Regions from separate parts of the Marinilactibacillus sp. GCM10026970 genome, predicted to be linked through region 2. Evidence: predicted binding sites of a transcription regulator. Region 2 holds the regulator's gene; the other holds the start of a gene.
What was found. Region 2 encodes NrdR, which represses ribonucleotide reductase genes. Its sites were predicted from a motif close to ACACNATATATNGTGT; they were not measured.

Region 1 (3,333 bases), on a different contig from region 2:
TTCAAACGCATCAGCATCCTGATATTATTGAAATCAAACCAGATGGATTATCCATTAAAGTTGCTCAAGTAAGAGAACTGAAAGAAGAATTCTCTAAAAGTGGAGTAGAAAGCAAACGTAAACTGTTCATTATAGAAGATGTCGAGAAAATGACTCAGAACGCCGCGAATAGCTTGCTTAAATTTTTGGAAGAGCCAGATGGAGAAACGACGGCATTATTGCTCACGACAGCAAAACAGCGGTTACTGCCTACTATCCTTTCGCGTTGCCAGATCGTCCATTTCCCAGTTCAACCACTTGGAGATCGAATAGATGAATTGAAAGAGCGTGGACTGACGGATTCGCAAGCAGCGCTGACTGCAAGAGTGACCCATGACGCAGAGAAAGCGATTGAACTAGCTGGAGATGAATCCTTTCAGAATTTGGTGAAAGCGACTTGGAACTGGTTCAAGTTTTTATCGAAAAAAGATGACCAGGCTTTCGTATATGTTCAGACAGATTTAATGGGAACGGTCAATGACAGAGAATCAAACCAGCTCGTAGTTGATCTACTCATTATTTTATACCGAGATCTATTGAATCTAACCTATTCTGATTCGGTTATCGTAGCGTTTTTAAATTATGAAGCACAACTTAAACAAATAGCGGAACAGTATTCTAGTAGACAAATTATCTATATCCTAGAACAATTGCTGGAAGCGAAAAAGAAATTGAACAGCAATGTAGCTGCCCAAGGTGTTTTTGAAGATATTTCACTTCAAATGATAGCTGGGTAAACTTATTCGATAAATGGTCACGAAAACTGTCCCTTTACAAAAATCAGCAAACTTTATGCATTGAGTGTTTGCCATTTCAATTCTAATCATGTTATGCTATTACAAGGCAGTAGATTGAAAAATAGACTGCCTACTGACAATCAAAGTTAAAGTTGAAACCGATAAACACTCTGTAGAGAAATGAAAAAGTGGTGAACAATGAATAAGAAAGAATTACATGACACATTTTCTGATTTGGAAACCCAAGCAGAAGCCACTCTGAAGACGCTCAAGCAAGTGAAAGTAGAGCTGTCTCAGTTAACTGAAGAAAACCATGCATTAAGTATGGAGAATCAGCATCTGAGAGACAGATTAGCTGAAGTTATCAAACAGCAGTCGATTGAAAAACAATTAAGTGATACAGGTATGACAAAATCTCGGATGAATCTTGAAAAAATATATGAAGATGGTTTTCATGTATGTAACCTGTTTTATGGTTCTAGAAGAGATGGCGATGAGCCTTGCGCATTTTGTTTGGAAGTTATTTATGGTGAACGGAAATAAAGTCTATCTGCTTCAAAAAAAATTACCACTATATATAGTTATGAGGCAAAAAAACAAAAAAGCATTTTTCAAGTGCAAATCCTTGTACACTCTCGTTCTGCTCGAATTATTGAGCAAAATAGCGAGAGTGTATTTTTGTGCCTTGACACAACATGTAGTGTTCGGTTTAAAAATCTTTCCCATATACAGTGTTTTAGACTTGAAATTTTTCTATAGTCATGTAGAATAATAGATACGATAGAAGAAGAGCTGAGCGCTGAAAAGTACACATGTTCGATAACGAAGTGGTACCATATATAGATTAGCTCTTCTGCATTGAAGCGAACAGAATTTGTGTTTTAAGACAAGAGATTCAGTCGCTTATCACATTGAGCTCAACAACCAGCAGGTTACTTAATAGGAGGAAAACATCATGTCAAACAAAACAGTCATCGTATATTCAAAACCAAATTGTATGCAGTGTAACTTTACAAAGAAATTTTTAGAGGATAAAGGTATCCCATTTGAAATTAAAGATATTGCTGAAAACGAAGCAGCAATCGAAGAAGTTAAAAGTTTAGGATTCAGCTCTTTGCCAGTTGTTCTTGCTGAAGGACTAGAAGCATTTAACGGCTTTCGCCCAGATATGCTGAATCAATTAGCGTAATCATTATGAAGGTAGTGTATTTTTCTCTGACAGGACAGACCAGAAAATTCGTAAACAAACTTGAGATGGATTCGTTGGAATTAACGCCAACCAATCCATTTATTCCTGTAAACGAACCTTACATCGTTATAACTCCCACGTATGATAAAGAAATGACCGAAATCTTAAACGATTTTATTGAGACAGAAAACAATCAATCTTTTTTAAAAGGAGTAGCTGGCGGAGGAAATCTTAATTTTGCACAGCTATTTGTTTTTACTGCGAAAGATTTGGCAAAAGAGTATAACGTTCCGTTAATTCATAGTTTTGAATTTCAAGGAAACGAAGAAGACGTATCAAAAATAAAGAAAGTGGTGGATGATCTTGGCTACAAATAGTCCAGTAAAAGAACAATCTAAAGAAGTGACGTATTTTCAATTAAACAATGAAATCAATCGCCCGGTAAATAATCAGATTCCCCTTCATAAAGATCGCGAAGCTGTAAAAGCTTATTTTATCGAGCATGTAAATCCGAATACAGTTTCGTTTGACAGTATTAATGAAAAAATCGATTATCTGATCAAGCACGATTTTATTGAAGAAGCGTTTATTGGAAAGTACTCAAGAACATTCATTACAGAATTGATCGAAGGACTCTATAACCAGAAATTCCGTTTCCGCTCATTTATGTCTGCGTATAAATTCTATACTCAGTATGCTTTGAAAACAGATGATGGTAAACGTTTCTTGGAAAGATTCGAAGACCGTATCGCTTTCAACGCACTGTATTTAGCACATGGGGACGAAACTCTGGCAACGAATATTGCTGAAGAAATCATCAATCAGCGTTATCAACCAGCGACACCAACATTTCTGAATGCAGGTAGAAAACGTCGTGGGGAATTGGTTTCTTGCTTCTTGATTCAAACAACAGATGATATGAACAGTATTGGACGCGCAATCAACTCAGCGCTTCAATTGTCTCGTATTGGTGGAGGCGTTGGAGTAAATCTTACAAACCTTAGAGCAGCTGGAGATCCTATCAAGAAAATTGAAAATGCTTCTAGTGGTGTTTTACCTGTTATGAAGTTATTAGAAGATAGCTTTAGTTATTCCAACCAGTTAGGACAAAGAAATGGTGCTGGCGCGGTTTATTTGAATATTTTCCATCCGGATATCATGAGTTTCCTTTCTACTAAAAAGGAAAACGCAGATGAGAAAGTTCGTGTGAAGACACTTTCTTTAGGTGTTACCGTTCCAGATAAATTCTATGAATTAGCAGCACATAATGAAGACATGTACTTGTTTAGTCCTTATGATGTTGAAAGAATTTATGGCGAGCCATTTGCATATATCGATATTACTAAAGAATACGACAATATGGTAGCG
Region 2 (3,333 bases):
TGCAGTAGAACTATCTGTACCGCTCAAAGTTGAAAGCAGCTGGGGTAAGAGCTGGTATGAAGCTAAATAATATAACAAAACAGCTAAGAAGCGAGTTTACTCTCGCTTCTTTAACTGTTTTTATAGGAGAATGAAAGGAAGAATCATGTGCCTGAATTACCAGAAGTAGAAAGTGTCCGGACAGGACTAGAAAAGCTGATCAAAGGATTGAAAATCAAACAAGTAACTGTTTTATGGGATAGAATCATTGCGGAACCGAGTGATATTCGCCTATTCAAAGAAAAAATTAAAAATCAACGTATTGAATCAATAGGAAGAAGAGGGAAATTTTTATTATTTTTTTTAACAGATTACGTAATGATTTCGCATTTGAGAATGGAAGGGAAATACCGAATAGAATCAAATGATGTCCCAATCTCAAAACACACCCATGTGATCTTTGAACTAGAAGATGGAAGGGAGCTCAGATACCTTGATGTTAGGAAATTTGGTAGGATATCATTGATTCCAAGAGACACTGAGCTTGCTCACGCATCGATTGCCAAACTAGGACCAGAACCAGTAAGAGAAACTTTGGTGTTAGAAACATTTAAAAATCAATTGCTTAAAAGGAAAAAAACAATCAAAGCAACACTTTTAGATCAAACGGTCATTGCAGGTATTGGGAATATCTATGCAGATGAAATTTTATTTGAAGCAAAAATTCACCCAGCACGTATGGCGAACACGTTAATTGAAAGAGAACTTATTACTCTTTACGAAGCTATTTTACTCGTTATGGGTAAGGCAGTAAAAGCGGGTGGGACAACCATACGAACTTATCAGAACGCTTTCGGAGAAACAGGATCATATCAGTCATTCTTGAATGTATATGGAAAAAAAGGGCAATCTTGCCCACGTTGTGGAACAACTATTGAAAAAACGAAAGTAGCGCAAAGAGGAACGCATTACTGCCCAAATTGCCAGTCAGAAAGTCAGTTGATTCGTTAATAATAGAATAGAGTAGAGAAGGAGGTTGATCATGACTTATGTATTAGGTTTGACAGGAGGTATTGCATCTGGCAAGTCGACTGTTAGTCGTTATTTCTTAAAACATAACATTCCTGTGGTAGATGCTGACGTCGGGGCTAGAATTGTTATTGAACCAGGAACTGAAGCATTAGAAAAAGTACAGAATCTATTTGGTGAGGAGATTCTACTGGAAAATGGTGAATTGAATCGAAAAAAACTAGGAGAACTCATTTTTAGCGATCCCTTAAAGAGAAAACAGTTAAATGACTGTCTGTCTTACTATATTAGAGAATGGATTCTTTCAGAGAAAGATCGATTGATCACTTCTGGACATGAACTGATTGTACTAGATATTCCATTATTATTTGAAGCTGGCTACAAAAAAGATGTTGATGAGATTATGGTTGTAGCTGTTGATAAAGAAACGCAACTAGCACGATTGATGAAACGAAACAAACTGAGTCAAGCTGAGGCGCTTCAAAGAATTGAGTCTCAGATGGAATTATCGGAAAAAGTAGACCAATCAGATTATGTTATCTATAACAATGGAACGCTAGAAAATACAATGAGTCAAGTCGATGAATGGCTTATAAGTAAAGGGTATTACAGCACTTAAAGCTATGGTATACTGAATATAACTGAAAGTACCGTTAGATTATAAGAAAAGGACTGATTCCTATGCAATGTCCTCGCTGTCAGCATAATGGAAGTAGAGTAGTCGATAGTAGACCAGCTGATGAAAATAAAGCCACTCGTAGACGAAGAGAATGCGAAAGTTGTGGATTCAGATTTACGACCTTTGAGCGATTAGAGCAGTCACCAATACTCGTTGTGAAGAAAGATAAAACTCGTGAAGAATTTAGTCGAGAAAAACTTTTAAGAGGTCTGAGACGAGCGTTTGAGAAAAGACCCGTTACAGCCGAAGATCAAGAAAAAATTGTAACTCGAGTAGAGTATAAGATCAGAGACCGTGGAGATAGCGAAATCGAATCTACTAAGATTGGTGAGTACATTATGCAAGAACTCGCTGATGTGGATGATGTTGCTTATATAAGGTTTGCAAGTGTATACAGACAATTCAAAGATATAGAGGTTTTTATGAAAGAAATGCAGGAACTAGCAAAGAAAAGAAAGAATGACAAATAAATGAAAGGAGAGAGTGCACAATGAATTACCCATGGCAGCAAGTCAACCCAAAAGATTTTTTCACATTACGTCAAGCTGTACCTCTCTCTGATCAAGATGTACGTATTTTGACGACAATCTACCAACCACTTATTGGAAATGCAGCATTCACATTGTATATGAATTTAAAAGAATCCATCAGAAGTGGTAGTGGTTGGACAGGAGCTAGACCTTTATCTGAGCTGATGACGCTTCTTGATATCGGGATACCAGAATTATATCAAGCCCGCATTCGACTCGAAGGTTTAGGGCTGTTGAGTGTTTACAAAAGTAAAAAGGACTCAGATCAGTTTCTTTTTGAAATCAAACCGCCCCTTTCTGCCGAACGATTTTTTAATGATCATCTGATGCGTCTGATCTTATTTGAAAAAGTTGGAGAAAGAATGTTCAACGAAATTAGACAGCAGTTCTCTATTGAAAAACCTAAAGCAGAAGAGTATCAAGAAATTACAAAGTCTTTCTTAGATGTCTACTATTTTGACATTCAAAAACATAATCAATTGTCAGTAATAGAGTTTGATGACAATGAGTTCTCGTCTTCGACGCATTCACCGGTTCAAATGATGAGTGAACAAAGTGACTTCGATTGGATATTTTTTGTGGAAGGATTGAATCATCATTTTATCAATAAAAAATCACTTACAAAAGAAATCAGAGAATTAATTATCTCTCTCTATGAAGTTTATGGTGTCAACGAACTGGATATGCAAAAATATGTTCTGGAAGCTACAGACATAGAAACTTCAAATATCGACCAAGAGAAACTACCACAAATTGTTCAAAGAGATTTCCATAAAAAGCAGGCTAGACAAGTTCAGATACAAGATAAAATAAAGGGTTCAATTCAAGAAGAACAATCTGTTAAAAGTGGGCGCAAAACACAACTGAAACAAAAAGGATTTAACAATCAGGAAATCGAAATCATTCTTCATGCTCAGGAAGTAAAACCAATTGAATATTTGAAATCTATCAAGAATCAAAAAGGTGGATTTGTTTCCAGCAATGAAACGTGGGTCATTAAAGAACTTGTGGAACAATCTTCTCTTTCGACAAGTGTAATCAATATATTGATCAACTATGTATTGATCGGGAAAAACGCACCTGTGCTGGAAAAAAGTCTTGCACTGAAAGTCGCAA

Region 1: the regulator NrdR is predicted to act here: its motif matches at 1,465-1,480, upstream of nrdH (glutaredoxin-like protein NrdH).

The regions. Positions count from the first base shown of each region.
Region 1 is NZ_JBHSUL010000027.1:302,675-306,007, reverse strand. It holds gene holB (DNA polymerase III subunit delta') at 1-776, shown strand, start outside; gene ACFP65_RS08870 (initiation-control protein YabA) at 975-1,319, shown strand; gene nrdH (glutaredoxin-like protein NrdH) at 1,732-1,965, shown strand; gene nrdI (class Ib ribonucleoside-diphosphate reductase assembly flavoprotein NrdI) at 1,971-2,342, shown strand; gene nrdE (class 1b ribonucleoside-diphosphate reductase subunit alpha) at 2,329-3,333, shown strand, end outside.
Region 2 is NZ_JBHSUL010000018.1:7,413-10,745, forward strand. It holds gene polA (DNA polymerase I) at 1-70, shown strand, start outside; gene mutM (DNA-formamidopyrimidine glycosylase) at 148-990, shown strand; gene coaE (dephospho-CoA kinase) at 1,022-1,627, shown strand; gene nrdR (transcriptional regulator NrdR) at 1,690-2,157, shown strand; gene ACFP65_RS06150 (replication initiation and membrane attachment family protein) at 2,178-3,333, shown strand, end outside.